One region of the Dysosmobacter sp. genome, then DNA from elsewhere that is predicted to be linked to it. Evidence: predicted binding sites of a transcription regulator. Region 1 holds the regulator's gene; the other holds the start of a gene.
The links. Region 1 encodes Rex, which represses fermentation and respiration genes when NADH is low (regulators of the CRP and FNR family bind a similar motif). Its sites were predicted from a motif close to ATTGTTAANNNNTTAACAAT; they were not measured.
Positions count from the first base shown of each region.

Region 2: ACT67G_RS01775 (butyryl-CoA:acetate CoA-transferase) is a predicted target of Rex. The motif match lies at 9,935-9,954, and genes of this name have one in related genera.

Region 1 covers NZ_DAWBAJ010000024.1:16,324-32,076, forward strand. The annotation lists gene truA (tRNA pseudouridine(38-40) synthase TruA) at 1-52, shown strand, start outside; gene ACT67G_RS07560 (DUF5711 family protein) at 45-1,271, shown strand; gene ACT67G_RS07565 (CvpA family protein) at 1,327-2,022, shown strand; gene ACT67G_RS07570 (ATP-dependent Clp protease ATP-binding subunit) at 2,063-4,393, shown strand; gene ACT67G_RS07575 (hypothetical protein) at 4,424-4,633, shown strand; gene ACT67G_RS07580 (4Fe-4S binding protein) at 4,702-5,523, shown strand; gene ACT67G_RS07585 (D-alanyl-D-alanine carboxypeptidase family protein) at 5,617-6,720, opposite strand; gene ACT67G_RS07590 (hypothetical protein) at 6,934-8,001, shown strand; gene ACT67G_RS07595 (pyruvate carboxylase subunit B) at 8,055-9,503, opposite strand; gene ACT67G_RS07600 (sodium ion-translocating decarboxylase subunit beta) at 9,510-10,769, opposite strand; gene ACT67G_RS07605 (biotin/lipoyl-containing protein) at 10,786-11,124, opposite strand; gene ACT67G_RS07610 (OadG family protein) at 11,157-11,417, opposite strand; gene sfsA (DNA/RNA nuclease SfsA) at 11,648-12,328, shown strand; gene ACT67G_RS07620 (manganese efflux pump MntP) at 12,348-12,926, shown strand; gene ACT67G_RS07625 (hypothetical protein) at 12,978-13,133, opposite strand; gene ACT67G_RS07630 (S-layer homology domain-containing protein) at 13,224-14,315, opposite strand; gene ACT67G_RS07635 (redox-sensing transcriptional repressor Rex) at 14,359-14,988, opposite strand; tRNA gene ACT67G_RS07640 (tRNA-Arg) at 15,264-15,340, shown strand; partial or broken gene ACT67G_RS07645 (hypothetical protein) at 15,414-15,753, opposite strand, start outside.
Region 2 covers NZ_DAWBAJ010000003.1:84,531-100,283, reverse strand. The annotation lists gene ACT67G_RS01830 (segregation and condensation protein A) at 1-692, shown strand, start outside; gene scpB (SMC-Scp complex subunit ScpB) at 714-1,316, shown strand; gene ACT67G_RS01820 (hypothetical protein) at 1,351-2,001, shown strand; gene ytfJ (GerW family sporulation protein) at 2,023-2,430, shown strand; gene ACT67G_RS01810 (D-alanyl-D-alanine carboxypeptidase family protein) at 2,473-3,573, shown strand; gene ACT67G_RS01805 (pseudouridine synthase) at 3,593-4,300, shown strand; gene ACT67G_RS01800 (MurR/RpiR family transcriptional regulator) at 4,532-5,398, shown strand; gene ACT67G_RS01795 (NAD(P)/FAD-dependent oxidoreductase) at 5,391-6,620, shown strand; gene cmk ((d)CMP kinase) at 6,646-7,317, shown strand; gene ACT67G_RS01785 (lysophospholipid acyltransferase family protein) at 7,314-7,919, shown strand; gene ACT67G_RS01780 (bifunctional 4-hydroxy-3-methylbut-2-enyl diphosphate reductase/30S ribosomal protein S1) at 7,916-9,871, shown strand; gene ACT67G_RS01775 (butyryl-CoA:acetate CoA-transferase) at 10,069-11,415, shown strand; gene ACT67G_RS01770 (CarD family transcriptional regulator) at 11,601-12,095, shown strand; gene ispD (2-C-methyl-D-erythritol 4-phosphate cytidylyltransferase) at 12,112-12,837, shown strand; gene ispF (2-C-methyl-D-erythritol 2,4-cyclodiphosphate synthase) at 12,834-13,319, shown strand; gene ACT67G_RS01755 (DUF3343 domain-containing protein) at 13,415-13,663, shown strand; gene ACT67G_RS01750 (aminotransferase class V-fold PLP-dependent enzyme) at 13,710-14,843, shown strand; gene cdaA (diadenylate cyclase CdaA) at 14,949-15,753, shown strand, end outside.

The DNA of each region.
Region 1 (15,753 bases):
CGGACTGTACCTGACGAGACTTTGGTATGAGGATGAACGGCTCAATGGATAAGCGGACGTATGATATCTGGAATGACGACGACGGTGCGGAGGAGGAGACTGCCAAGAAGCCCCGCCGCCTGCGCCGGTTTCTGATTTTCCTGCTGGTGCTGGTCATCGTGCTGGGGATCGTGGCCCTGGCCGCCTGGCGGGACGGCACCGGCTTTGACGCATTGCGCCGGTATTTCAGCTACGGCGGCGCCGAAAGCAGCGGAGAGGCGGAGTACCGCTATGACGAATCTTCATCCAATCGGTTTGCCCTGCTGGAGGACACGCTGGTGGTTCTCTCGGACACGTCACTGCGGCTGGTTGGCCAGGATGGGGAAGACATCTGGTCTGTTCCCATCCGCATGAGTGCTCCCGCGCTGGAATGCGCGGGGCAGTGGGCGGCAGCTTATGACGTGGGAGGAAATGAGATCCTGGTGGTAAACCGGGAGGGCCAGGTGCTGGAGATGGAGACCGGGGAGGATGAACTGATTATTTCCGTCAGCCTCAGTGAGGACGGTTATCTGGCGGTGACGGCAGAAAAGAAAAACTATAAAGGCTGCGTCAGTGTCTACGACCTCACCGGAGAGTTGCTGTTTGCGTTCAATTCTTCTCAGCGCTTTGTGGTGGATGCATGCTCCTTTGCCGGCGGACAGAAGCTGGCGGCAGTGACCCTGGGACAGGAGAACAGTGTGTTCGTCAGCAATGTGGTGCTCTACGACCTAAAAGAAAAGGGGGAGCAGACCACCGCAGATGGTTCCGGGGTGGAGATCCCCTCCTATGCCGATTACGATATTTCCAACGGCCTCCTGCTGGAGATCTTGGAGCGGGATGGCTCCCTGCTCTCAGTGACGGATTCCTGCCTGAATCAGACGGATGGGCAGGGGGAGAACCAGTGGACTTATTCCTATCAGGGAAACTATCTGCGGGAGTACGACCTGGGGGGAGACGGCTTTACCGCGTTGCTGCTCAACCGCTACCGCTCCGGCAGCGTGGGACGCCTAGTCACCGTCGGCGAGGACGGCGCGGAACTGGCCTCCCTGGATGTCAATGAGGAAGTGGTGGGGGTCTCGGCGGCAGGCCGCTATCTGGCGGTGCTGTATACGGATCAGCTGGTGATCTACACGCCGGAGCTGGAGACTTATGCCACGTTGGTGGGAACTGGATCCGCCGTGGATGTGCTGCAGCGGCCGGATGGCTCGGCTCTGCTGCTTTCCGCGGACTCTGCCAAAGTGTTTTTGCCGTGATTCCCCGGAAAAATTGAAATTCACAAAACGTTTACACGAAGAAAGGTAGGCAAGCATGACGGCAGCTGTTATAATAGACATCGTTGTGGCATTGATTTTGGTATTTTTCACAGTCAACGGTGTGAAGCGCGGGCTGCTGCAATCCGCGGCCGGGCTGGTGATCCTGGTGGCGGCACTGATCGGGGCGTCCCTCATCACCAGCGCCCTGACCGAACCGGTGACCCAGGCGGTCTCCCCGCTGCTTACCAAACAAGTCACCCGGCAGGTGGATGAGGCCATGGCCCAGCAGACGGTGGAAATGCCGGAGGAGGATACGGAAGATCCGGACGGCATCGAGGCGCTGCTGGCCCTGATCGGACTGGACAGCGACGTACGGGAGTCCCTGACGGAGCAGGTCCAGGACACGGTGCGGGATACCGGCGTGTCCATTGCCACCGCCGTGGTGGAGAGCATGACGCGGACCATCGTTTCCAGCCTGCTGTTTCTGGTGTCCTTTGTGCTGCTGGTGCTTTTGCTGCGGATGCTGCTCAAGGCCATGGATCTGGTGGCGCGTCTGCCCGGCTTGCACCTTTTCAACAGTCTGGGCGGCGGTGCTGTAGGGCTGATCCAGGGCGCGCTGGTGCTGTTTTTGGCAGTGTGGATCCTGCGGCGGCTGGGGATGTCCTTTGAGACCGGAGCTTTCGCCGGAACCCATCTTTTGAAGTTTTTTACCGCCAATACGCCGCTGGGCGTGTTGTCGTTTCTCTCATGACGGGGCAATTTGAGCCCGTCTGATAATCTGGAGGTATATGATGCAGCCAACACTTTGCTCAAGATGTAAGAAAAACGTCGCCGTGGTGTTCATCTCCAAAATGGAGGGGGACAAGACCACCAATGAGGGCCTTTGCCTCAAGTGCGCCAAGGAGCTGGGGCTCCCGCAGGTAGACGAGATGATGAAGCGCATGGGGATCTCCGACGAGGATCTGGACACCATCAACAATGAGATGATGCAGGCCTTCAACGGGGTGGAGAATATCGAGGACCTGCCCGGCGGAGAGGACGCCGGGGAGGAGGAAGAGGAGGGCAAGACCGCCACGTTCCCCTTCCTGAACCGGTTGTTCTCCGGATCCGACGCGCCCCGGGCCGGTGAGGGCGGCGCCTCTTCTGAGGACAGTGCGCCCCGGGGCCGGGAGAAGGAACGGAAAGACGGAAAAAACGGCAAGCGCAAATATCTGGAGAGCTACTGCATCTCCCTGACGCAAAAGGCCAAGGAGGGCAAGCTGGATCCGGTGATTGGCCGGGAGCAGGAGATCGAGCGGGTGGTTCAGATCCTGAACCGCCGACAGAAGAATAACCCCTGCCTCATCGGTGAGCCCGGCGTGGGCAAGACTGCCATCGCCGAGGGTCTGGCCCAGCGCATCGCTGCCGGCAATGTCCCCTTCAAGCTGCGGGAGAAGGAGGTCTATCTGCTGGATCTCACCGCCCTGGTGGCGGGTACCCAGTTCCGGGGCCAGTTTGAGTCCCGGATGAAGGGCCTCATTGACGAGGTCAAGCGCCTGGGCAACATCATTTTGATGATCGACGAAGTCCACAACATTGTGGGTGCCGGCGATGCCGAGGGCAGCATGAATGCCGCCAATATCCTCAAACCCGCCCTCTCCCGGGGCGAGATCCAGGTGATCGGAGCCACCACCTTCAATGAATACCGCAAGTCCATCGAGAAGGACACTGCCCTGGAGCGGCGCTTCCAGCCAGTGACGGTGAATGAGCCTTCCATCGAGGATTCCGTGCAGATCCTCAAGGGCCTGGCTCCCAAGTATGAGCAGTACCACGGTGTCAAGATCTCCGAGGGGATATTGCGCCAGGCGGTGGTGCTCTCCGAACGCTACATCACCGACCGCTTCCTGCCGGACAAGGCCATCGACCTGATCGACGAGGCCTGCTCCGACCTGAACCTCAAGGATCCGGATATCTCCCGCCGCATGCAGATCCAGCGGGAGCTGGACGATTATGAGAAAGAGCGCACCATGCTGGAAGAGCAGGGAGCTCAGGAGGGCGCCGAGCCGGATTACGAGCGCATGGCCTTCCTCAAGAGCAAGGAGCTCCAGCTGAACACGGAGCTCACCGCCCTTTGCGAAAAGGGCGATCCCCAGCTGAGCATGGACAATCTGGCCCATGTCATCGAGCTTTGGACAAAGATCCCCGCCTCCAAGATCCGGGAGCAGGAATTCCAACGGCTCAGCCAGCTGGAGCAGCGGCTCAAGACCCACATCATCGGCCAGGACGAGGCCATCGCCGCCGTGTCCGCCGCCGTGCGGCGCAACCGGGTGGGCATCAGCCCCAAGCATAAGCCGGTGAGTTTCATCTTTGTGGGCGCTACCGGCGTGGGCAAGACGGAGCTGGTCAAGCAGCTGGCAAATGACCTGTTCAACACGCCGGATTCCCTGATTCGGCTGGATATGTCCGAGTTTATGGAGAAGCATTCCGTCTCCCGGATCGTGGGTTCCCCGCCGGGCTATGTGGGTTATGACGAGGCCGGACAGCTGACGGAGAAGATCCGCCGCAAGCCCTATGCCGTGGTGCTTTTTGACGAGATCGAAAAGGCCCATCCGGATGTGCTCAACGTACTGCTGCAGATCCTGGACGACGGCGAGATCACCGATGCCCACGGCCGCAAGGTGAACTTTGAAAACACCATCATCGTCATGACCTCCAACGCCGGCAGTGCCACCAAGGAGGGTACCGTGGGCTTTGGCCGCTCCGCCAATGAGCAGGATGCCGACCGTGCCATGAAGGCGCTGCAGCAGTTCCTGCGTCCCGAGTTCATCAACCGCGTGGACGCCGTCATCTGCTTCAACCGCCTCAGCGAAGAGAATTTCAAATCCATTGCCCGTATTATGCTGGACGAACTGGCAACCTCTTTGAAGGATAAGGGTATCGCCTTTACCTATGACGACGCCCTGGTGGACTTCCTGACGGAAAAGTCCTACTCTCTCACCTATGGCGCCCGCAACCTGCGGCGCACCATCCAAAAGGAGCTGGAGGATCCCATGGCCACCAAGATCATTGACAGCTATGACGCTCCCATCACCCAGGTGAAAGCCACGGCGGAGAACGGCGCTGTAAAGCTGTATACGCTCTGAGAAAAGCACTGTGAAGGGGGGAGGACTTGCATGCTGTTTCGGAAGAATATCGATCCGCGCTGTGCTTACTGCCAGCGGGGGCAGCAGATCAATGACCGGGAAGTGGCCTGTGTCAAGCACGGGATCATGGCGGTGGAGGATCATTGCCGTTCCTTCAAGTATGATCCCCTGAAGCGGGTACCGCCTCGTCCGGCGGTGCTGGATACCGACAAACTGAACGAAGCGGATTTTTCGCTGTGACCGTCAACAGGCGCCCGGGAGTTCCCTGGCGCCTGTTGTGGCAACTGTAAGAAAAGGGGGAAGGACAGATGGAACAAAAGAAAGTCTGGGCAGTGTATTGGAGTGCCACCGGCAACACGGACAAGGTGGTCAACACGGTGGCGGAATCCCTGGCCGGGAAGCTGGGGCTTCCTCTGGAGCGCCGGAGCTTTACCCGGCCCGGTGAGCGGAGAGAAGCGCTTTCCTTTGCAGATTCTGACCTGGTGGTGCTGGGAATGCCCACCTATGCGGGGAAGCTGCCCAATAAGATGCTGCCCTTCGTGCAGGAGGAGATCCTGGGGAACGGAGCTCTGGCGGTGGGACTGGTGACCTTTGGCAACCGCAGCTTTGACAACTCCCTGGCGGAGCTGTGCGCCTGTCTGGAGGCCGGTGGCTTCCACACCGTGGCGGCCGGGGCCTTTGCCTGCCGTCACGCGTTTACGGACGCCTTGGCTGATGGCCGGCCGGACTGGGATGACAAGCGGATGATGGAGGCCTTTGCGGGGGAGATTGCAGACAAGGTGAAATCCCTGACAGAGATTCCGGCCCCTATTACCGTACCCGGCGATGCCGACGCGCCTTACTATGTACCCAAGGGAATTGACGGCCAGCCTGCCAAGTTCCTCAAAGCAAAGCCCCAGACGGATCTGGGCAAGTGCACTGACTGCGGTGCCTGCGCCCGCCTGTGTCCCATGGGAGCCATTGATCCGAAGAATACCGCCCTGGTGCCGGGTACCTGCATCAAGTGCCAGGCCTGTGTCCGCAAGTGCACCAAGCACGCAAAGTATTTTGACGACCCCGCATTTCTCAGCCATGTAGCCATGCTGGAGGCCAATTTCACAGAGCCCAAGGAGAATCAGCTGTTTTTGTGACAGATATGCACCGCGCAGAGAAGCGCCGGTCTCTGCTGTGAGAGGACCGAAAGTCCTGGTGGGAAGTTCTAACCAAACAGGAAAAGCACCCCGTTACGACGGGGTGCTTTCTGTTTCAGGAAGACAGTATTGGGTGTACAGCGCCACATGGTCATAGATGGCCCGCCAGCTGCTGTGAGCATTGCCTGTGACACAGAGATAGCGGCTGCCGTCAGAGGTCTCAGCCCAGCTGGCGGCACAGTTGCCGGATTGGACCACATAGCCCGTTTTGCCGCCCACGACTTCCAGCCCCTCCGGCACATGGTCCTCGATCTTGCGCAGGAACCAGTTGGACAGATCCTGCCCCTCGGGGTGCTGCGCAGTGGGCTGGGTGTGGTAGATGTGGGTGGAGAGGACCTCCCGGCACAGGTCGTTCTCCATGGCGGCTTTCAGGATCAGCGCCATATCGGTGACGGTGCAGGAGTGGGCTTCATCGTAAAGGCCCACGCAGTTGGTAAAGTGGGCGGTATCGGATAGGCCCAGTTCCTCCAGCTTTGCATTCATCAGTTCCACAAAGGCCTCCTGGGAGCCGCACAGGTAGTACGCAAGGCCCAGGGCGGCATCGGCGCCGGAGGGGAGGATAGTCCCGTAAAGCAGATCCCGGATGGGGATGACCTCCTCGTTCAAAAACCCCACGACACTGCATTCATTGACATAGCAATAATCCGTTACCTCCAGCGTCATGGTGAAGGTGTCGTCCAGGCTGACATCCTTTTTTTCAATTTGTTCTACTGCTACAAGAAGCGTCAGGATCTTGGTCATGGAGGCGGGGTTGATGCGGGTATCAGCGGCTTTTTCCGCCAGAATGGTACCGTTGGCAAGATCGATCACCACGGCGTATTGGCTGTCGGCCTCAGCGGAGATGGCGGCAGTCTGTGCCGTTCGTTTTACCGTGTATGCCGGTTCCGGTTCCGGCTCCGCCGGGGGCGTCTGCACCTCCATCTGCGCCGCCTGTACGGAAGCTGTGGGATCCTGCGTTTCCTCCGGCTGTATGGCATACCAGATCAGGCAAACAGCCAGCAGGGGAATGAGTACCGCCGCCAGACGCAGGCATTGCAGCCGAAGATGCTGACGCCGCCTGCGCTTTCGCTGTGCTGCGCGCTGTGCCCGCCGGGCGGCCCGCTCCTGTTCCGTGCTGTGGGAGAATTGATAGTCCATAGCTGTTGTCGCCTGCCTCGCTGTGTAGAGTCGCCACCAGGGTACTGCCTGGGTACATGCACATTATTATAGCAAGAAAACTGCGCCCGTGCACCCTGTTTTCCGAAAAAATAAAAATTTGCCGTGGAGGAAGGAAAAAACACCGGAAAAACGCTGTCAGGCCAAGCCGGAGCGCCATAATCTGAAAACGAGAACAAAACTTGGAGGGAGATTATGGCACAGGTTACGAATTTTTTCGTGGGAGCAAACAGCGGAAACGGGTTCCAGAACCTGTTTTCGGAACTGACCGACCTGGAGGATACCTATGATCTGATGATTCTCAAGGGAGGCCCCGGAGTGGGAAAGAACACCTTTATGCGGGAGATCGGCCGGGCTATGGAGGAGGCGGGTACGCCGGTGGAATATCTGTGGTGCTCCGGTGATCCCGACTCCCTGGACGGCGTGGTGCTGCCAGCTCTGCGCTGTGCCGTGGCCGACGGTACCAGTCCCCATGTGCTTGAGCCCAAATACCCGGCAGCGGTGGATCGGTATGTGGATTTGGGGAGATTTTACGATCTGTCCGCTGCCAAGCGGGATGCAGAGGAGGTAAAGGCCCACACCCATACCTACAAGGCCGCCTACGAGCGGGCTTACCGCCACCTGAAAGCCGCCCGGTCTGTGGAGCTGGATGCCGTTCGGACAGTGGCCGCGGGATTTGACCGGCCCCGGGCGGAAAAGCGTGTGGGAGGCATCATCACCCGGGAGCTGCGCCGCCGGGGCGGACAGCAGGGGCGCACCCTCCGCCGCTTTTTGGGAAGCATGACCCACAAGGGCTACATTTGGCGTTTTGACAGCGTGGATGTCCTCTGCCCCAAGGTCTACGAGTTCGCAGACAGCTGGGAGCAGGCGGGGCCGCTGCTGGAGATGCTCCGTCGGGAGGCCACGGCAAACGGCTGGGACGTCATCGCCTGTCCAGCCCCTGAGGAGCCGGAGCGGCTGGAGCATCTGCTGGTACCGGGACTGGGGCTGGCCTTTGTGACCTCCCGGCCAGGAATGGACTACGGAAAAAAGCCCTTCCGCCGGATCCGGCTGGATGCTCTGGGAACGGCGGAAAAGCGCGCCCGGCTGCGCTTTGAGACCCGTATGGCGGCACTGCTGCGGGAGGAGGGACGGCATGCACTGATGGACGCCAAAGCTGCCCACGACCGCCTGGAGGCAGTTTACAATCCCTATGTGGACTTTGACGGAGTCCGGGCGCTGGCGGCCATGGAGGCCGGACGGCTGCTGAGTTATCTGAAATGACATTGCTATCCAAAAAGAGAGACACCGGTTCTCGGTGTCTCTCTTTTTTAGATTTAAGGTTGATATTCCACGTACAGCTCCCGGACGGTGTCAGCGTCGGAAGGTGCAGAGGGCTTGGGGGATACCGATGCTTCATGGGGGCCGTCCCGCCAGGCGAGGAACTTGGGGGCTACCTGGGGGAACAGAGCCAGAGAGAGAACGTCCTCGTCGCTTTTGGCAATGTCCCGGAACTCCTCCCGGTATTTGGGCAGCTCCGGCTCCAAAAGATCCGCCGGGCGGCAGGTGATGACCTCCTCTGGAGAGATACCGGCCTTGGCCCGGACATCCTCGTTCACGGTGCCGGGAAGTTTTCCGTACTCTCCCCGGAGCATGGCCTTGGATTCTTTGGTGAAGGTCTTATACCGTTCCCCGGTGATGACATTCATTACCGCCTGGGTGCCCACAATTTGGCTGGAGGGGGTCACCAGAGGCGGGTAGCCGTAGTCCGCCCGCACCCGGGGAATCTCGGACAGAACTTCATAGTATTGATCCTCTTTTCCAGCCTGTTTGAGCTGGGAGATGAGGTTTGAGAGCATGCCGCCTGGTACCTGATAGAGGAGAGTGTTCGTATCCACATTCAGCACCTTGGGATCCAGGGATCCCTCCTCCTTGAGCCGCTGGGCAACTTTGCGGAAGTGGGCAGCCGCTTCACTCATTTTATTCAGGTCCAGCCCGGTATCCCGGACAGTGCCCTGGAGAGTGGCCACCAGGGATTCCGTAGCGGGCTGAGAGGTGCCGTTGGCCAGGGGAGAGAGGGCGGTATCCACAATGTCCACCCCCGCCATAGCCGCCATGAGATATACCATGTCGCCGGTGCCGGTGGTGTTGTGGGTATGCAGGTGGATGGGGACAGATACCGTCTCCTTGAGGCGTTTCACCAGAGAATAGGCCGCCGTGGGCAGCAGCAGGTTTGCCATATCCTTGATGCAGATGACGTCGGCTCCCATCTGCTCCAGCTCCCGGGCCAGTTTTACGAAGTATTCCTCGTCATGGATGGGGGAGATGGTGTAGGACAAGGTAGCCTCTACCATGCCGCCGTACTTCTTGGTGGATCGGATGGCCTGCTCCAGGTTGCGCACGTCGTTGAGTGCATCGAAGATCCGGATGATGTCGATGCCGTTCTCAATGCTTTTGGCGCAGAAGGCGTCCACCACGTCGTCGGCGTAGTGTTTGTAGCCCAGGATGTTCTGGCCCCGGAAGAGCATCTGCAGCTTCGTGTGGGGAAGAGCCCTGCGCAGCTGCCGCAGCCGATCCCAGGGATCCTCCTTTAAAAAGCGCATGCATGCGTCGAAGGTGGCACCGCCCCAGCACTCCAGGGACCAGTAGCCGATGGAGTCCAGCACTTCGCAGGCAGGGAGCATATCCTCCAGCCGCATGCGGGTGGCCGCCTGGGATTGGTGGGCGTCCCGGAGGATGGTATCGGTGAGATACAGGGGGGTCTTGGATAAGAATTCCATAGCCATTCTCCTTTACCCGAACAAAGAGATGAGGACGCCCGCGGCAATGGCGGAGCCGATGACGCCTGCCACGTTGGGGCCCATGGCGTGCATCAGTAGGAAGTTGCCGGGGTTGGCCTCCTGGCCCACTTTCTGGGATACCCGGGCCGCCATAGGCACGGCGGAGACTCCGGCGGAGCCGATGAGGGGATTGATCTTCTCTTTGAGGAACAGATTCATAAACTTGGCCAGCAGCACGCCGCCGGCGGTGCCGAAGCCGAAGGCCACGATGCCCATGGCCAGAATTGCCAGGGTCCGGGGGCTGAGGAAGGTGGTGCCGGTGGCGGTGGCGCCCACGGAGACCCCCAGAAAGATGGTGACGATATTGACCAGTTCATTTTGCACCGTCTTGCTGAGCCGCTCGGTAACGCCGCACTCCCGGAAGAGGTTGCCCAGCATCAGGCAGGCAATGAGCGGAGCGGCAGAGGGGACCAGCAGTGCAACAAAGACCGTCACCAAGATGGGAAAGACGATCTTCTCCCGCTTGGAGACTTCCCGCAGGGGCTTCATGACGATCTTGCGCTCTTCCTCCGTGGTGAGGAGTTTCATGATGGGCGGCTGGATCACCGGCACCAGGGCCATGTAGGAGTATGCCGATACCGCGATGGGGCCCAGCAGGGCCGGGGCCAGCATGACGGTAACGAAAATGGCGGTAGGACCGTCGGCACCGCCGATGATGCCGATGGAGGAGGCCTCCGGGCCGGTAAAGCCCAGCAGGCGGCAGCCTACGTAGGTCATGAAAATGCCCAGCTGTGCGGCGGCCCCCAGCAGCAAGCTCTTGGGGTTGGCGATGAGAGGGCCGAAATCCGTCATGGCGCCCACACCCATGAAGATCAGGCAGGGATAGATGCCCAGCTTCACGCCCAGATACAATACGTCAATGAGCCCCACGGAGATGGTCTGCCCTACTGTGACGGTGGCGAGTACCGTGTCTGAAACACCCTCTGCCGCAAGGCCGTCCAGAAAGGCCTGGGTAATTTCAGCGCCGCCGAAGAGATCCCAGTGGATATGCCCCCCGGCAAAGAGAATCTCGTGGTACATCTCCGCCCCCGGCAGGTTGGTCAAGAGCATGCCGAAGGCGATGGGAACCAGCAGCAGCGGTTCGAACTTCTTCACGATACCCAGGTACAGCAGTACGCAGGAAATACCGATCATAATGAGACATTTCCAGTTGCCCTCCTGGGTGAATTGGTAAAAACCTGTACTGTTGATAAAATTCAGGATCGCTTCCATACCGCCCTCCAGTCTGTCACTGGATGACGCACAGCACCGTGCCGGACTCCACCGACGCACCCTTGGCGGCGCTGACGGATATTACCCGGCCGTCCCGGGGACACATGATCTCGTTTTCCATCTTCATGGCCTCCAGGATCATCAAAACCTGTCCCCGCTTTACCGGATCTCCCGGGGCAATGCTGACAGACAGGATGGTTCCCGGCATGGGGGCCGTTACCGTTTCACCGCCGGCAGGGGCGGAAGCAGCGGGGGCGGCTGTGGCAGCAGCCGCGGACGCCGGGGAGGGTCCCGTCAGTTCCTCCAGTTCGATCTCATAGGGGACACCATTGACCGTGACTTTGTACTTTTTCATTGACCTTTCTCCAATCCCTTCCTGGTTTCCAGTTACAGCCGCTTGATAGAGCGGATGCGGATGCCGGTGACGTCCGTCCCCAGATCTTCCGCAATGGCGGCGGAAATGGCGGCTACCATCTCCGGTCGGATGGGTTCCGGCGGCGGGACCTGTGGGCTCCGGCAGGCGACAGGGGCCGTTTTCCCTTTGCCGCATATCACGCTCATGAGTTTCGTCAGACCGATCAGACAGACCAGACCGAAGAACACCGTTCCCATACCCATCACGCATACAAATGCGCTGCTGTAGTCCATAGCTGCCTCCTTTACAAGTTTTAGTTATATTTTAACATATTTCACCATAGAATCAACTGAATATTTGTGCATTATTTTTGACATTCCAGCCGGTGACGGATATCCACTGTGAAAAAGGGCGAAAATTGAGGAGTTGACCGGTTCAATCTTGGCAACCCGCAAGACTTGATGTATGCTATTCTTTTATCAGATATCACATTGCCGGGGAAATCCCGGAGGAAAGGGGCGTCATGCGATACCGGAATGTCATTGGCGGGTCATTTCTGGACCGGCCCAACCGCTTTATTGCCCATGTGGAGACTGCGGCGGGAATCGAGACAGTCCATGTCAAAAATACAGGCAGGTGCCGGGAGCTGCTGGTGCCGGGAGCCACGGTATATCTGGCAAAAGGGGACAATCCTGCCCGGAAAACAGCATATGATCTCATAGCGGTGGAAAAGGGCAGCCGCCTGATCAATATGGACGCCCAGGCCCCCAACCGGGTGTTTGCGGAATGGGCCGCTGCCGGCCGCTTCCTGCCGGACACCCGATCCCTTTGGCCGGAGTACCGGTGGGGGGATTCCCGGCTGGACTTCTGCGTGGAGACGGCCCATGGAAGTCATCTGGTAGAGGTCAAAGGGGTAACGCTGGAGGAGGACGGTGCTGCCCGCTTTCCGGATGCGCCTACGGAGCGGGGTGTCCGGCACATCCGGGAGCTGCAGAAGGCTGTGCGTTCCGGGCTTGACGCTACCCTCTTTTTTGTGGTACAAATGAAAGACGTCCGCAGTGTGGCCCCCAATGACGACACCCATCCTGCCTTCGGTGAGGCTTTGCGGGAGGCAGCGGCTGCAGGAGTGCACGTGTGTGCCTGGGACTGTGATGTGACGCCGGAGAGCCTTGCCATCCGGCGGGAGGTTCCGGTGATCTTGTGAGAGGAAATCAGGGGAGTATATGGGAATTTTGGAATTGCTGCTCATTGGTGTGAGCTTGTCTATGGACGCCTTTGCGGTGTCGCTGTGTCAGGGATTGAGCATGCCGCGGCTCAACTGGCGGCACGCTTCCGTCATTGCGCTGTTTTTCGGCGGCTTTCAGGCTCTGATGCCTGTGATCGGCTGGCTGCTGGGATCTCAGTTTGCCGGATACATCCAGAGTTTTGACCATTGGGTGGCGTTTTTCCTGTTGCTGATCATCGGCGGAAATATGGTGCGGGAGGCGTTTGCACCGGAGGAGGAAGCGGAGGACGGCTGTTCCGCCGGAGAGCATCTGGATCTCAAGCGCCTTTTTCTCATGGCGATTGCGACCAGTATCGATGCTCTGGCCATCGGTGTCACCTTCGCGTTTTTGGAAGTGGTAATTCTGGAGGCCGCTGCTGTGATCGGTGTGACCACCTTTGTGATTTCCCTGCTGGGGGTAGCTATCGGCAATTACTTCGGCACCCGTTATCAAAAGCGGGCGGAGATCACCGGCGGTGTGATTTTGATTTTGTTGGGAGCCAAGATTTTACTGGAACATCTGGGGATCCTGGGATAAAAAGAAGCGCCCCGTGTCCGGATGGACACGGGGCGTTATTCTTATGCACGCTCAGCAGCAGGAGTTGGGATTGCAGCCGCAGCCGTTGTTGTTGCCGCAGCCACAGCCGCAGCCGTTGGAGCTGCCGCTGCCGCAGCAGCACCACAGAACGATCAGCAGAATGATGATCCAGCAGCAGTTGCCTCCACCAAAACCGTTATTGCACATACCGGAACCTCCTAAGATATCGTAGGCCGGCCCGACCGGCCTCAGTCCATAGTATGCAACAGGGGGGAGGTGGTGACAGAAGGGAGGCTCTTATTTCCGGCCGCTGGTTACCAGGGACTGAGCAGCGGTCCATTCCTGCCGGGTGAACACGCCCTTGTTCAGAAGAACGCTGCCCAGAGTGCCGCTGCCGTCGGATACCATGGCGTCCAAGGCATAATAGGAGACATAGACCAGATCCGCCCGCAGGAAAGTGCCGCTGCGCAGGGAAGCGGCCTCGTTGGAGTTGAGGACGCCGCTGGCGCAGGCACGATCCAGAGTGTCAGACAGATTGGTGTTGCCGGAGGAGCTGTACCCCAGGGCCCGCAGCATGAACTCCACATACTGGTTGGCCGTGATCCCCAAAGAGGGCTGGAAGGTGGTAGCGGTATAGCCGTTGGTGTATCCCTTTTCATAGGCGTAGCCCACATACTGGGCGGCCTGGGTGCCGGGAGTGATATCGGTAAAGGGGGTGGTGCCGGACCAGGCCAGCGCGGCATTTTCCTCCCCCAGAACCCGGATGAACATAATAAGGGCCTGAAGACGGGTGGGGGAAACCTCCAGATCATAGCCGCTGCCGTAGCCGGTAAAGCTGCCCTGGAAGAGATGGATGGTCTTCAGAGCGGAGGCGATGGCATTGTAGTCCGTAGCGCTGGAATAGGTAAAGGAATAGGGACCCTGATAATCCAGTACCGCGGTTTTGGAGGTGACCGCAAACTGGGCGGTAGTATCCTCCGCTACCATATAGCGGTGGTTTGCCGCCAATGCCGTGCCGCTGGAGACAGCGGTACCAGTGGTGACGTCGATTACAGCGCCGGAGGCGAAGGTCACATGGGCGCTGCCCGCCAGGAGCAGAACGTTGGTTCCAGTGGTTCCAACCAGCACATCGCCCTGCTTGAGCCGTGTTTCTGCCCAAGTGGAAGCGGAGGCGGAGGAGAGATCTCCGCTGGAGAGCTGCTCCAGAAGCTGCTGATCCGATGCGTTCAGCTTTTGATCCACCTGGTTATTTACCGTATCGGTAAACGTGCCGGTCAAATGAGAAAGCGAAACCAGAGGATCGCCGGAACTTCCGCCAGCGGCCAGCGCCAGCATCAGCGTTGCGGAAATCGCCAGGCAGGCGGCGAGAAGAACGGTGAATTTCTTCATGAAAATGATGTATCCTTTCGTCTTTCCGATCCAGCAGCCGGGATCAGCGGTTGGCGATGCGGTAACTGAGGGTCAGCAGGCTGTCTGCAAAGTGGATATTCTCAAATTTTACATCGGGGTAGGGACTGGAGAGTTCCACGTTTGTAAAGTTCCAGAAGCCTTTCACCCCCAGACTCATCAGGCGGTTTGCGGTATCCTGTGCCACAGATTGCGGGATGGTGAGCACCACCACATCTACTGTGTGGGTGTGGATATAGTCATCTAAATCATTGAGGGACAGGATGGGGACGTGGTTGACGGTAGACCCCACCACTGCGGGGGAAACATCAAAGGCCGCATCCACAGAAAATCCGGTGGAAGCGAAGGGAAAGTTTTGCAGCAGCGCATGGCCCAGATTACCCACGCCGATCATGATGAGGTGATGATCGTTGTCCACGCCCAAGATATGGCCGATCTCCGAGCGCAATTCTTCAACGTTGTACCCATATCCCTGCTGTCCGAACTCTCCAAAGCAGCTGAAGTCCTGTCGGATCTGGGAAGCGGTGATATTCATTTCCTGCCCCAACGAGTGGGAGGAGATCCGAACGACACCCCGGCGGCAAAGATCCGTCAACTGGCGGTAATAGCGGGGCAGCCGCCGAATGACGGCGTCTGAAATATTCTCCTTTTTCAATGCAATTCCCTCCGAATCTTAGGGTCTTGTTAAAATATTCTCAAAAGTTAGTTTAGCCCATTCCACCTTAATTGTCAAATTTTTTAACAATCTTTTTTGACACAAAAAAATTTCCTCAAAAAGCTTTACAAATTCGAAAAAGATTGCTATACTATTAAGCACGCGTGGATGACACGTTTTACATGCGCCCGTAGCTCAGTTGGATAGAGTGACAGACTCCGACATTTCCGGCGGTTCCAGTTGAGATACAGCGCAAATCCCCTGCAAGTGAATATGCGCCCGTAGCTCAGTTGGATAGAGTGACAGACTCCGACTCTGTAGGCCACTGGTTCGAATCCAGCCGGGCGTACCAAAAGAGGGCCTCTCGTAAAATGTTTTTACGAGAGGCCCTCTTTTCAGGCGTCTATAGTGTCAAACAAACATATCTAAGTTAATAGATTATCGTCTATGTTCTTTAGTAATTCGGATAAAACTGAAATTTCGTCTTCGCTTGGATAAGGCGAGTGAGTTGCCATTAGCCTTTGGTTGCAGACCTTATCCGGGTTCATTCCTGTAATCTTAAACAAAACATCAGATCTGTCCTCAAGTTCTGCATGTCGAAGTTCCTCATCCAGAACCCACATGCGAAATCTTGGACCAACGCCATTTCGTTGCCATACATATCTGAAGTCCGAAAACATAAGACCTTCCAGGGATTCTGTATATACAATGATAGCCGTGATCTTTTTTAATGCATCTGGATGTACACCTATTGCGTTTGCGATA
Region 2 (15,753 bases), on a different contig from region 1:
GCAAAAACAAAATGGAGATCCAGGACATCTCCATCTCCCTGATCTGCGACCAGTATCTCAGCTGGCTGGAAAAGCGGCAGAAGCTGGATCTGGAAGTGGCCAGCGAGTTTGTCACCATGGCATCCCATCTGGTGTATCTCAAGACCCGGATGCTTCTCTCTATTGAGGATGCCGAGGCCCAGAGCGAGATGGACGCCCTGATCCAGTCCCTGGAGGAACGGCGCCGCAGTGAGCATTACGTCCAGGTGAAGGCCCTGGCAGCGGAACTGGGCCCCATGGGGGAGTTCGGCCGCAACATCCTCACCCGGAATCCCGAGCCCGTCAAGCGGGGCAAGATCTATGAGTATTCCCACGAGCCCGGTGATCTGGTGCTGGCCATGGCGGAGATCCGGGGCCGGGCGGAGCGGGCGCTGCCGCCGCCGGTGAGCGCATTCCGCAATATCGTCAGCCACGAGCCCTATCCCGTGGAGAGTAAGGCCCGGGAGATCATCCGCCGTCTGAAAGAGCACGGCATGACCCGTTTCCGGCTGCTGTTCCAGGGGAACCGCAGCCGCAGCGAGGTGGTGGCAACCTTCTTGGCGGTGCTGGAGCTGTGCCGGGCCTGCGTCATCCATCTGGCGGGCTCCGAGACAGACTGCACCGTCCGCCAGGAGCGGGAGCTGCCGGAGGATCTTTCCAATCTGACCCTGTAAGGAGAACATATCGACGTGGAAATGAGAGAAATAGAATCCGCTGTGGAGGGCATCCTGTTTGCATCCGGAGAGCCCGTCCAGGTGGAGCGCATCTGCGTTGCGCTGGATATGGACCGCCCTACGGTGGAGCAGGTGCTGCAAAAGCTCATGGACTACTACGCCTATGAGCGGCGGGGCATCCGCCTGCTGCACATCGAGGACAGCTGGCAGCTTTGCTCTGCGCCGGATTACGCGGATATCATCCGCCGGGCCTTCGAGATCCGAAAGCCCGCCAAGCTCAGCCAGCCTGCCCTGGAAGTCCTGACCATCATTGCCTACTACCAGCCCACCACCCGGGCCTATGTGGATCAGATCCGGGGCGTGGACAGCGCCTATACCATGGGATTATTGCAGGAGCGCAAGCTCATTGAGGAGTGCGGCCGTCTTCAGGTGCCCGGCCGTCCCCATCTCTATCGCACCACCAAGCAGTTTTTGCGGGCCTTCCATCTCACCAGCCTGGATGATCTGCCGGAGATCCCGGATCTGGCCGCCGACGGCCAGATGCGGATCAACCAGCAGGGCGAGATCGTGGATCCGGGTGCGGCGGAGCAGATGGAGGAAGCGTCCGGGGAGGAAACGCCCTGACGGGATGCGCAGCGCAGTTGGGAGGTGACGGCCCTTGACGGCCCTTTGGGTGTTCGGCGGTGTGCTCCTGGTATTGATCCTGCTGAGCCGGCTGTGGCTGGGGGTGCAGGTCCGGGGGGCGGAGGAGGACTGGCAGGTGCGGGCCCGGGTAGGCCCCCTGCGGTTCCAGCTCTATCCGCCAAAGGCGGAAAAACCGGAGAAGAAGCCGGCGGAGAAGCCGAAGAAACAGAAAAAAGAATCCTCCGGGGCAGCGGAGAAAAACACCGCTTTCCCCAAGGTGACGCCGGAGCTGCTGCGCTCGGCTTACCGGGAGGTGTGGCCTCCCGTGCGCAGGGCTCTGTCCCGCCTGCGGAAATCTGTGCGGGTGGATCCGCTGGATGTGTCGCTGACCATCGGCGCTGCGGATGACCCGCCGGAGGGGGCGGAGCTCTACGGACTGGCCCAGGGGGCCGTCTGGTCCGGGATGCCGGTGCTGGAGCAGCTCCTGGAGATCCCAGATCCCCACATCCACATTGGGATCGATTTCGACACCCCACAGCCGCAGCTGCGGCTCTCGGTGGGGGTGCAGGTCCGGCTGGGTGCCCTGGTGGCCATTGCCCTGGGTGCCGGTGTGCCGGCTATCCGTTGGTATCAGAACAGCCTGCGCCGCGAGGCGCCCGCGGCGAAAAAGACTGCCGCAGCCTGAGAACAGAAAGGACGAATCGCTATGGAAAATCCTGCTGAGAACAGCAAGCGCCATCCCCTCAACGACCTGATGCAGTCCACTATGGACCGCATCCGGGAGATGGTGGACACCAATACCATCGTGGGCCAGCCCATCACCACGCCGGACGGCGTGACCCTGATCCCCATTTCCAAGGTCAGCTTCGGCTTTGGCTCCGGCGGCGCCGATTACGGCAAAACCACCCCCAAGGAGAATTTCGGCGGCGGCAGCGCCGCCGGCGTGCGCATCGATCCGGTGGCGTTTTTGGTGATCCGGGAGGGGAACACCCGGGTGCTGCCTGTGGCGGTGCCCCCGGCCACTACGGTGGACCGGGTCATCGACATGGTGCCGGATCTGCTGGAAAAAGTGGAAAAATATCTCGACAAAAAAGAAGAAAAAGAACCCTGCTGAGGGGGGTATACTACCATCATCCCGGTTATGAGGTGATGGAATTTGTCGGATCTTCTGAAGAAAACCGCCGCCTGCGCCCTGGCGGTGTGGATGGTTCTCTGGGCCTTCCCACTCCGGGCGGAGGCGGTGAGTACGTCTGCCACCTCCGCCATTTTGGTGGATGTGGACAGCGGGCGGGTACTCTATGAGCACAACGCCGACGCAAAAATGCTGATCGCCAGTACCACCAAGATCCTGACGGCCCTGGTGGCCATTGAGGAGGGAGACCTCTCCCAGACGGTGACGGTCAGCCGGGAGGCGGCCTATACGGAGGGGTCCTCCATGTACCTCAAGGAGGGGGAGAAGCTGACGCTGGAAACCCTGCTCTATGGATTGATGCTCTGCTCCGGAAACGACGCGGCGGTGGCCATCGCCCAGGCAGTATCCGGCAGCGTGGAGGCCTTTGCGCAGCGGATGAACGCCATGGCGGCGGAGCTGGGCATGACGGGTTCCTCCTTTGCCAATCCCAACGGCCTGGACGATGAGAAGCACTATTCCACCGCCCGGGACATGGCGCGCCTTGCCTGCGCGGCGGTGAACAATGAGACGCTGGTGCGGATCGCCTCCACCAAAAGCATTACCATCGGGGGGCGCACCATGACCAACCACAATAAGCTTCTGAGCTGGGTGGAGGGGTGCATCGGCCTCAAGACCGGCTATACCCAGGCGGCGGGGCGGACCCTGGTGTCCTGCACGGAGCGGAACGGGCAGCGGCTGGTGGCGGTGACGCTCCAGGACGGCAACGACTGGGCGGATCACCAGGCCCTTTACGACTACGGCTTTTCCGCCTATCCCGCCAAACGGGCGGCGGTGCTGGGGAAGACCGTGGGCTCCGCCCGGGTAGAGGGCGGAGAGGAGGCCCAAGTCCCTCTGGTGGCGGCGGAGAGCTTTGCCTGGCCTCTGGCCCAGGGGGAGACGCTGGAGACACAGTTGCAGGTGGATGAGCCCCTGACGGCCCCGGTCACCGCCGGAACGGCGGTGGGAGAGGCGGTCTTCACCGTAAACGGAAGGGAAGCGGGGCGGGTGACGCTCCTTTGCGGGGCGGATGTGGCCCCGGCCCTGGCTCCGGCTATGGGCCTTTTGAAAGCGGGTCTCCCGGGATGACGGGGGGCAGGGAGGATGTATGGAAGAACGGATCCAAAAGCTGCTGTCCGCTGCGGGGGTGTGTTCCCGCCGGACGGCGGAGGGTTATATCACTGCCGGGCGGGTGACGGTCAATGGCGTCCCCGCGCAGCTGGGGCAGCGGGCAGACCCGGATCGGGACGACATTCGGGTGGACGGGCAGCCCCTCTCCGCCAGGCCGGAGACGGTGTGCCTGATGCTCAACAAGCCACGTGGCTACGTCTCCACCCTCTCCGATGAGAAGGGGCGGCCCACGGTTGCCGATCTGGTGGCGGAGTGCGGCGTGCGGGTCTATCCGGTGGGCCGGCTGGATCTGGACTCCGAGGGGCTGCTGCTGCTGACCAACGACGGTGCCCTGACGGAGCGGCTGCTCCATCCCCGTCACCAGGTGGACAAGACTTACCGGGTGTGGGTGTACGGCCGGGTCTCCGGTGTGGAGGACCGGCTGCGGGCCATGCGGGAGCTGGAGGGAGAGCCCATTGCCCCCGCCCGGGTGGAGGTGCTGCGCCGGACGGGCGGTACGGCGGAGCTGACCATCACCATCCACGAGGGGAAAAACCGGCAGGTACGGCGGATGTGCAGCGCCTGCGGCGTCACGGTGAAGCGCCTCCAGCGCATCCGGGAACATACCCTGGAGCTTGGAACGCTGGGAGTAGGCAAGTGGAGATACTTAACAGAAGATGAATACCGTGCCCTGGCACGGGACTGACCGGCGCGGGCCTCTGGAGGGCACCGCGCCGGTTCTCTTTTTGAAGGACGATGGAAAACTTGCAGGATTCGACAAAAATCCTGCAAAAACCATTGGAATCGGCAGCGGGGTATGGTATAATACACACCTGATCAGCGGCCGGAGGACGCAGCGGATGAAGCGGCGTCCTACGGAGAGAGGGCTGCCCGGATGACCGGCGGCGCTCCAGCGAAGATGACGGAGGGAACGAACGTGGCAAAGAGTATCCTGCATACCATTGAAAGCGGCATGGCCGGCTTTTCCAAGGGGCAAAAGCGGATCGCCAATTACATTCTGCAAAATTACGACAAGGCGGCCTTTATGACTGCCAGCAAGCTGGGCACCAAGGTGGGCGTCAGTGAATCCACCGTGGTGCGCTTTGCCTCGGAGCTGGGGTACGACGGCTATCCCAGCATGCAGCGGGCGCTGCAGGAGATGATCCGCAGCCGTCTGACCTCCACCCAGCGGATCCAGGCGGCGGGGGACCTGCTCTCCGGACAGGACCTGCTTTCCGCCGTGGTACAGTCCGATATGGACAAGCTGCGGATGATGGTGGGAGAGGCCGACCGTAAGGAGTTTGACCGGGTGGTGGACAAGATCATGGAGGCCCGCCACATTTATATTCTGGGTGTGCGCTCGTCTTCTTATGTGGCTGGATACCTGAATTTTTACATGCACCTGCTCTTTGAGAACGTGACGCTGGTACAGTCCAACGCCGCCGGAGAGATCTTCGAGCAGCTGCTGCGGGTGGGCCCCGGAGATGTGATGATCGCCATCAGCTTCCCCCGGTACTCCAATGTCACCATGAACACCGTGAAGTTTGCCCAGGACCGGGGGGCCACCATCGTGGCCATTACGGACAATATGCTCTCCCCGGTGTACCAGCTCTCCGACGCGGCGCTGCTGGCCCCCTGCGAGATGATCTCCTTCGTGGACTCCATGGTGGCCCCGCTGTCTCTGGTGAATGCCCTGCTGATTGCCGTGGGCTACCGGCTGGGCACCGATGTCTCCCGGACCTTCGCAGAGCTGGAGGATATCTGGAACGCCTACGGCGTATTCGGGAAGGTGGACGATGAGTAAGCGCATTACGGTAGTAGGCGGCGGTGCCGCCGGCATGATGGCCGCCATCTGCGCTGCGGAGCAGGGGGCCCAGGTGACGCTGCTGGAGCCCAATGAGCGGCTGGGCAAAAAGCTCAATATCACTGGAAAGGGCCGGTGCAACGTTACCAACAACGCGGACATACAGGGGCTGATGGCCAACATACCACGTAATGGAAAATTCCTTTACAGCGCATTTTCTGACTTTGATGGGCGGGATGCCATGGCTTTTTTTGAGGCTCTGGGCGTCCCGCTGAAAACCGAGCGGGGCAACCGGGTGTTCCCGGTCAGCGACCGGGCCTTTGACATCAGCGGAGCCCTGGAGCGGCGGCTGAAACGACTGAAGGTGCACCTGGTCCGGGATCGGGCGGTGTCGTTGGATATCGCGGAGGAGGCAGTCCGGGGCGTCCGGGGAGAGCGGGGGGACTATCCCGCCGACGCGGTGATCCTGGCTACCGGCGGCGTCAGCTATCCCGCCACCGGCTCCACCGGGGAGGGGCACCGGATGGCCGCCCAGGCCGGGCACACGGTGACGCCTCTGCGGGGGTCCCTGGTGCCCCTGCGGGAGCAGGGGAACCGCTGTGCACGGATGCAGGGGCTGAGTTTGCGGAACGTGCAGCTCACGGTGCTGGAAAACGGCAAAAAGTGTTATACTGACTTCGGTGAGATGCTCTTTACCCATTTCGGCGTCAGTGGGCCGTTGGTGCTCTCTGCCTCCGCCCACATGCGGTACTTTGATAAAAAGCACTACCGGCTGGAGATTGACCTCAAGCCGGCGCTGGATGAGCCCACCCTGGACAAGCGGCTGCTGTCGGATTTTGAGAAGTACGCCAACAGTGACTTTGCCAACGCATTAGGGGATCTGCTGCCCCAGAAGATGATCCCCGTGGTGGTGGAGGAGTGCGGCATCCCGCCCCACCAGAAGGTCCACGATATCACCCGGGAGCAGCGGCGGAGCCTGCTGGTGCTGCTCAAGCACTTCCCGGTGGAGATCGCCGGGCCCTGCCCTGTGACGGATGCCATCGTCACTTCCGGAGGCGTGAAGGTGTCGGAAGTGAATCCTGCAACAATGGAATCAAAAATTGTAAAGGGATTATACTTTGCAGGAGAACTGCTGGATGTAGACGCCTATACCGGCGGCTTCAACCTGCAGATCGCCTGGGCAACCGGACGCGCGGCAGGACGTTCCGCCGCCGGTGCGTGAGAGAATGATGAGAGAAGGATGTAGCATGAAAGCGGTCAGTATCGCCATTGACGGCCCCTCCGGCGCGGGGAAGAGCACTCTGGCCAAGCGCTTGGCGGAGCGGCTGGGTTTTGTTTATGTGGATACCGGCGCCATTTACCGGACCATTGGCCTGCGGGCCCTGCGCAGCGGCGTGGATCCCAAGGATGAGAGCGCGGTGGCGGCCATGCTGGATCAGGTACACCTGGAGATCCGGTACGGAGAAGACGGGCTGCAGCATATGATGTTGGATGGGGAGGATGTGACGAAGGACATCCGCCTGCCGGAGGTGTCCCGCTATGCCTCCCTGGTGTCCGCCCACCCCTGCGTCCGGGACTATCTTCTGGAGATGCAGCGGTCCCTGGCCCGGAGCCACTGCGTCATCATGGACGGCCGGGATATCGGCACTGTGGTGCTTCCCAATGCGGATGTGAAGATCTTCCTGACCGCCACGCCGGAAGAACGGGCCCATCGCCGCTGCCTGGAGCTGGAGCAGCGGGGAACCCCGCAGCCTTTCGACCAGGTCCTTTCCGACATTCTGGAGCGGGACAAAAACGATACGGAGCGCCCGGTGGCGCCCCTGCGCCAGGCGGAGGACGCTGTGCGGGTGGATACCACACAGCTGGACTTTGATGCCAGCCTGGATGCGCTGGAAAAGCTGATTAAGGAGAAGCTATGAAACCCCTGAATCGATTTTTTAATGTGGTCTGGCATGTTTTGGGCCCGCTGGTACGGATCCTCCACCCGCTGGAGGTGTCGGGCCTGGAGCACCTGCCTCCCCACGGGGCACTGCTGTGTGCCAACCACTCCAGCAACTGGGATCCCGTCCTCATCGGCATCACCACGCCGGTGAATTACCGGCTGCGGATCATGGCCAAGGATTCCCTGTTTCATATCCCGGTACTGGGGCCCATTGTGGGAAAGCTGGGGGCTTTCCCGGTGGATCGCGGCAATTTTGACATCAATTCCGTCAAGACTGCCATCAAGACCATCCGGGACGGGGAGAACCTGCTGGTATTCCCGGAGGGGACCCGGGTGGAGAAGGAAGGAGACGTGGAGATCAAAGGCGGCGTGGCCGTCATCGGTATCCGCACCGGCGCCATTTTCGTTCCGGTGTTCGTGGACGGAAAAAAGCGCCCCTTCCACAAGACCCGTCTGATCTTCGGCGAACCCTACCGTCCCACCTATACCGGACGCCATGGAACGGCGGAGGAGGTCCAGCAGATCGCCAATGAGGTGATGCGCCGGGCCTACGCCCTGGGAGAGGAGCATCCGCTGTGAATGATGTGATTCTGGCCGGGAGCGCCGGCTTTTGTTATGGCGTCAAGCGGGCGGTGGAGCTGGCGGAGCGCACCGCCCGGGAGGCAGGGCAGTGCTGGATGCTGGGAGACCTGATCCACAACACCCACGTGGTGGAGGATCTGGCGAACAAAGGCGTGCGCAAGACGGCGGATCCGGCGGCCCTGACGGCGGGGGACACCGTGGTGATCCGCTCCCACGGGGAGCTCAAAAGCGTGCTGGACCATCTGGAGCGGCAGGGAGTTACCTGTGTCAACGCCACCTGTCCCAATGTCATCCGCATCCAACGCCTGGTGGCCCAGGCGGAGGCGGAGGGACGCCAGCCGGTGATCATCGGCGAGCCCAGCCACCCGGAGGTGGTGGGTGTTGCCAGCTGGTGCAGCCACCCGCTGGTCTTCGACGGGCCGGAGGCCGTACAGCGCTGGCTGGCAGAGGATCCGCACCGCCGGGAGATCCCTCTGACAGTGGTGGCCCAGACCACCTGCATTCGTGAACTTTTTGAAACTTCTTGCGAAATCGTAAAAAAAGAGTGTACAAACGCGAAAATCTTTGATACAATATGTGATGCTACGCAAAAACGTCAGACGGAGGCGGCGGAAATCGCCGGCAAAGTGGACGTGATGGTCGTGGTGGGAGACCGTAAAAGTGCCAATACCAGACATCTGACGGAGATCTGCTCCAAGAGGTGCTCCCGCGTGTTCCAGGTGGAAGACGCGGACGAGCTTCCGGCGGGGTGGGCCCGGGGGTGTCGGGCCGCTGGACTTACGGCCGGTGCCTCCACGCCTGCGGGCATCATTAAGGAGGTATATGCAGCCATGAGTGAAGAAATCAAAGCGGCCGAGGGCAAAGAGGAGTCCTTCGAGGAATTACTGAATCAGTCTTTCAAAACTTTAAATACAGGAGAGAAGGTCACCGGTGTCGTAACGGCCATTACCCCCACCGAGGTGCAGGTGGATGTGGGCGCCAAGCAGGCAGCCTACATCAAGCTCAGCGAGCTTTCTGACGACCCCAACGCCAAGCCCGAGGATATCGTCAAGGTGGGCGATACCATCGAGACTTACATCGTCCGCGTCAACGACATCGAGGGCTATGCCGAGCTGTCCAAGAAGCGTCTGGACGCCGTGAAGGTCTGGGAGAACATCGAGCAGGCCGTGGAGGACAAGACTGTCCTGGAGGGCGTTGTCACCGAGGAGAACAAGGGCGGCATCGTGGTGTCCGTCAAGGGCGTGCGGGTGTTCGTTCCCGCTTCCCAGAGCGGCCAGCCCCGGGGCGCTGATCTCTCCGCTATGGTCAAGCAGAAGGTCCAGCTGCGCATCACCGAGGTCAACCGTGCCCGCCGCCGGGTGGTTGGCTCTATCCGCTCCGTCACCGACGAGGCCCGCAAGGCCGCGCAGGAGGCCGTCTGGGCCAACATCGAAGTGGGCAAGCACTACACCGGTACCGTCAAGTCCATGACCTCCTACGGTGTGTTCGTGGACATCGGCGGCGTGGACGGCATGGTACATATCTCCGAGCTGAGCTGGAGCCGTATCAAGACCCCCGCCGAGGTGTGCAAGGTGGGCGACACCCTGGAGGTGTACGTCATTTCCTTTGACCCCGAAAAGCGCAAGATCTCCCTGGGCGTCAAGGATCGCAGCATCGATCCCTGGCAGGTCTTCATGGACAAGTATTCTGTGGGCGACGTGGCTTCCGTGCGCATCGTGAAGCTGATGAGCTTCGGTGCTTTCGCTGAGGTGGTACCCGGCGTGGACGGCCTGATCCACATTTCCCAGATCGCCGACCACCGCATCGAGAAGCCTGAGGACGTCCTGTCCGAGGGCCAGATCGTGGACGCCAAGATCACCGCTGTGGACGAGGAGAAGAAGAAGATCTCCCTGTCTATCCGCGCTCTGCTCACCCCCGCTGCTGCGGAGGAGCCCGCTGAGGAAGAGTAATCTCTTCGCCGCGCAGACAACCAAAGAGGCAGGCCCCTGCGGTCTGCCTCTTTTTTGAAAAATTTTGTGATTTTTTTCACGTTTTCATTGCATTGCCCAGATGGGCATGCTATAATTGAGACGCTGGAAATCAGACAACGCAACTGACATCATACAAGTGATGCGACATATCCATATCTGACGGGAGGAACAAAGACATGAGCTTTCGGGAAGAGTATCAGCAGAAACTGACCACCGCTGACGAGGCAGTGAAGGCCGTCAAGTCCGGTGACTGGGTGGATTACGGCTGGAGCGTCTGCTCCGCCAATGCGTTGGACGTGGCTCTGGCCAAGCGGATGGGGGAGCTGAAGGACGTCAACATCCGGGGCGGCATCCTGACCCACCGGCCGGCGATTTTCGACGTGCCCAATGCCGCTGAGCACTTCGCATGGAACTCCTGGCACATGAGCGGCATCGAGCGCAAGGCCGTCAATGAGGGCTTTGCCTACTACATCCCCCTGCGCTACTCCGAGCTGCCCGGCTACTACCGTAACTGCATCAAGACTTTGGATGTGGCCATGTTCCAGGTGGCGCCCATGGACGAGCACGGCTGGTTCAACTTCGGCCCCGGCGGCTCCCACCTGAAGGCCGTGTGCGAGTGTGCCAAGACCGTCATCGTGGAGGTCAACAAGAACATGCCCGTGTGCCTGGGCGGCTTTGACAACTGCGTGCACATCAGCGACGTGGACATGATCGTGGAGGGCGAGAATCCTCCCATGGAGATCCTGGGCGGCTCCGGCACGCCCTCCGAGGTGGATCTGGCGGTGGCCAATCTGGTGGTTCCCGAGATCCCCAATGGTGCCTGCCTGCAGCTGGGCATCGGTTCCATGCCCAGCGCCATCGGCCAGATGATCGCTGAGAGCGACCTGAAGGATCTGGGTGTGCACACTGAGATGTACGTGGATGCCTTCGTGGACATGTCCAAGGCCGGCCGCATCACCGGCGCCTGCAAGCCCTTTGACCGGGGCCGGCAGACCTACGCCTTCGCCGCAGGCACCCAGAAGCTCTACGACTTCCTCAACAACAACCCCGAGTGCATGGCTGCCCCCGTCAGCTATGTCAACGACATCGCCCGGGTGTCCCAGATCGACAACTTTATGTCCATCAACGGCGCCGTGGACATCGACCTCTACGGCCAGGTGTCCTCCGAGTCCTCCGGTACCCACCACATCTCCGGCGCCGGCGGACAGCAGGACTTCGTCATGGGCGCTTACCTGGCCAAGGGCGGCAAGAGCTTCATCTGCTGCTCCTCCGCCTATACCGACAAGAAGACCGGCGAGCTGAAGTCCCGCATCCGTCCCACGCTGCTGGAGGGATCCGTGGTCACCGCTACCCGCACCAACCTCCACTGGCTGGTCACGGAGTACGGCAAGTTCAACGCCAAGGGCAAGTCCACCTGGGAGCGGGCCGAGGGAATTATCTCCATCGCCCATCCCCAGTTCCGCGAGCAGCTGATTGCGGAAGCCGAGAAGATGCACATCTGGCGCCGCTCCAACAAGAAGTAAATTTGTTGCATAAAGCACCCCGGAAGGCTCCAAAGGCCCTCCGGGGCGCTTTTTTGCGGGAAATGATTCCAAAATTTTGTTAAGATTCCTTGTAAAAGGGATGGAAAGCCGGTATAATATTCTTAACTATGATATGCGAGAGGTGTCTACAGGGAGCGAACGGTCGGAGGAGAAAGGAGCGGAATATGTTCGCCATTGGGGATCTGGTGGTGCATCCCATGCATGGAGCGGGTGTGATCGCGGACATCGTACAGGAGCGGATCGCAGGCAGTACGCGGGACTACTATGTCTTCCGGATGCCTGTGGGCGGCCTGCTTTTGAAGATCCCTGTGGCGTCCAGCCAGACGGTGGGCCTGCGGGCCGTGGTGGACCGGGAGACGGCGGAGCGGCTGCTGACGGCCATCCCCTCCATCGCGGTGGACGAGTCCATCAGCTGGAACAAGCGCTACCGGGAAAATCTCCTGCGGATCAAGAGCGGCGACCTCTACCAGGTGGCGGGGGTCATCAAGGCGCTGATGCGCCGGGACCGCCGCCGGGGGCTCTCTACCGGGGAGCGGAAGATGCTCCACAGCGCCCGCCAGATCCTGCTTTCGGAGCTGGTGCTGGCGGAGGACGCCTCGCCCGCCGACATGGAGTCCCGGCTGGATGCCGCCATGCTCCAGACGGCGGAATCCCGCTGAGGAAAAGAGGGTTCTTATGCTTCCGTTTTTCAAAAAAATGCAGCAGGCCCGCCGCCCCCGGTGCACGGCGCTGGTGGCGGCCGCCGGGAGCTCTGCACGGATGGGCGGCGTCAACAAGCTGTTGGAGCTGCTGGACGGCGTGCCGGTGCTGGTGCGGACTCTGACGGCACTGCAGCGGGCGGAGCGCGTGGACGAGATTGTGGTGGCCACCCGGGAAGAAGACCTGGTGGCCATTTCCCAGCTCTGCCGTACATATGGAATCAGCAAATGCTCCAAGGTGGTCCGGGGAGGGGAGGACCGGGTACACTCCGTGCTGCTGGCGGCCCTGGAGGCGGATCCCAGGTCGGAACTGCTGGCGGTGCAGGACGGGGCCCGGCCCCTGGTGACGCCGGAGCTCATTGACCGGGTGGTGGAGCTGGCGGCCCGGTGCGGCGCCGCGGCTCCCGCCATGCCGGTGAAGGACACCATCAAGGTGGTGGACGACAGGGATACCGTGGCGTCCACACCGGAGCGGGCCCGGCTGCGGGCGGTACAGACCCCCCAGGTCTTTCAGGCGGACCTCCTGAAAGCGGCACTGCAGTCCGCCCTGGATGCCGGCGCCGCCGTGACGGACGATTGCTCCGCCGTGGAGCGGCTGGGTAAGAGCGTGACGCTGACGGAGGGCGACGAGCGGAACCTGAAGATCACCACTCCGGTGGATCTGGTGATCGCGGAGGCCCTGCTGGGGGAGGAGAACACATGACGAATCTGCGGATCGGACACGGCTACGACGTCCACCGGCTGGTGGAGGGGCGCAGGCTGATCCTGGGGGGCGTGGAGATCCCCTATGAGCGGGGATTACTGGGCCACTCCGACGCCGATGTGCTGACCCACGCGGTGATGGACGCCCTTACAGGCGCCGCCCGGCTGGGCGACATCGGCAAGCTCTTCCCGGACACGGATCCGGCCTACGCCGGGATCTCCAGCCTGCTGCTGCTGCGGGAGGTGGGGTGCCTTCTCCGGGAGAAGGGGTTCGCGGTGGTGAATATCGACGCCACCCTCCTGGCCCAGGCCCCTAAGGTAGGACCCTACCGCCGGGAGATGGAGGAAAAGCTGGCTGAGGCTCTGGGCGTGGCGGCGGAGCAGGTGAATGTGAAGGCCACCACGGAAGAGGGCCTGGGCTTCACCGGGGACGGCTCCGGCATGGCGGCCCATGCGGTAGTGCTGCTGGAAAAGGTCAAGTGAAGAAAAAGGACGTGGGCGCCACGTCCTTTTTTTGTTGGAATGACAGGCACCTTTGCCGTCCTTTGGCATAGGATGGGCGGAGAGGAGGAGTCTATGTGGAGCAGTATCTCATTATTGCCCGCTCCGTGACCTATGCCCAGCGGATGCAGCGGGCACTGGGCCGGGCCGGCATCGCCTGCCGGATCTACCGGGCCCCCCGGGAGCTTTCCGCCCAGGGCTGCGCCTACGCGGTGCAGATCCGCGCCGGAGACCTGGCGCAGGCACTGACTGTCATTCACCGGGAGTCTCTGGATCCCGTTTCTGTTTATCTCAACCAAAGCGGACTGTACCGGGAGGTGCGGTGACCATCCCACGGGCGCCGGCCCGAAAAAACTGCGGGAGGGATCGCGTATGATCTATTTTGACAGCGCCGCCACCAGCTTCCAGAAGCCCGGGACGGTTCCTGCTGCCATGGCGGAGGCCATGGCCACCATGAGTTCCCCGGGCCGCGGCGGGTATCCGGCCGCCGTCCGGGCGGCGGACACCGCCTTTGACTGCCGCTGCGCCCTGGCGGAGCTGTACCACCTGAAAAATCCCGAGAACGTGGCCTTTACCCTCAACGCCACCCACGCGCTGAACATCGCCATCAAGAGCCTGGTGCCGCCGGGAGGGCGGGCAGTGATCTCCGGATATGAGCACAACGCCGTCACCCGGCCCCTGGCGGCCCTGGGAGCCCGGACTACTGTGGCGGCGGGGGCCCTGTTTCAGCCGGAGGCGGTGCTGGAGGCCTTTGACAAGGCCGTTACGCCGGAGACCGACGCGGTGATCTGCTGCCACGTGTCCAATGTCTTCGGCTTCGTGCAGCCGGTGGAGGAGATCGCTTCGTTGTGCCGGGAGCGGGGCGTGCCCTTTATCATCGATGCCTCCCAGTCTGCGGGGGCCCTGACGCTGGACATGGACGCCCTGGGGGCGGCCTTCATCGCCATGCCGGGGCACAAGGGCCTCTATGGCCCCCAGGGTACCGGCGTACTGCTGTGCAGCGGAGAGGCTCCGGTGAGAACGCTACTGGAGGGCGGCACCGGCAGCCAGTCCATGAGCCAGTCCATGCCGGACTTCCTGCCGGACCGCCTGGAGGCGGGAACCCACAATGTCCCGGGCATCGCAGGGCTGCTGGCAGGGGTGCGGTATGTGCAGCAACGGGGGCCGGAGAATATCCTGCTGCGGGAGCGGCGCCTTGCCCAGCTGGTGTCGGAGGGCCTGCGGCGCCTTCCGGGTGTGACGGTCTACGCCAACGGGGATTTGCACAGCCAGGCTGGGGTGGTCTCCTTCACCAGCCGGGATCTGGGGGCGGAGGAGATAGCGGCGGCCCTGGGAGAAAAAGACATCGCTGTCCGGGCGGGGCTCCACTGCGCGCCGCTGGCCCATGAGACAGTGGGCACCGTGGATACCGGCACCGTGCGGGTCAGTTTCTCCGACCACAACACGCTCCGGGAGGTGGAGGGATTCCTGGATGCCATGGAGGAGATCCTGACCCAAAAGCCTTGATTTTTCTGAACAGACCGTGAATTTTGGCATGGTTTACCTTGAAATCTACAGGCAGATTTTATATAATCTAAGTATTCATGGCCAGAAGGGGTTGATGATGCTGCCATGGAACTGGATATCATAAATCTGCCCGCCGTGATCTGGCGCTATTTGCTGACCATCCAGCTGACGGATGTGTTGGATATCGCCATCATGGCTTTCGTCCTTTATAAGCTACTGAAGCTGGTGCAGAGCACCAAGTCCGCCAGTCTCCTGAAGGGACTGTGCGTATTCATGATCGCTCTGTTTTTATCTTATGTCCTGCAGCTGCACAGCATTTACTATCTCATGAGCCGTATGGTGGACATGGGCATCCTGGCGCTGATCATTTTGTTCCAGCCGGAGATCCGGCGCATTCTGGAACAGATGGGCAGCCGCAGGATCATCGCGTTCTTCACCCATACCGAGACGGGCAACACCCTGGAGCAGACCATCGGACAGACGGTGCTGGCCTGCACCGAGATGTCCCATTCCCGCACCGGCGCCCTCATCGTCTTCGAGCGGGAGATTTTGCTGGACGACATGGTCCGCAGCGGCACCGTGCTGGACGCGGCGGTCTCCAGCGAACTTTTGAAGAACATCTTCTTCGTCAAGGCGCCCATGCATGACGGCGCCGTCATCGTGCGAAACGGCCGGGTCCTGGGCGCGGGCTGCATGCTGCCTCTGAGCAAGAATGTGAACCTGTCCCGGGACCTGGGCATGCGCCACCGGGCCGGCATCGGCATGAGTGAGAACTCCGACGCCGTGGTGGTCATCGTCTCGGAGGAGACGGGATCCATCTCCGTGGCCATCGGCGGCATGCTCAAGCGCCATCTCAAGCCGGAGACGCTGGAAAATCTTCTGCGCAACGAGCTGCTTCCCCCGGGTGAGG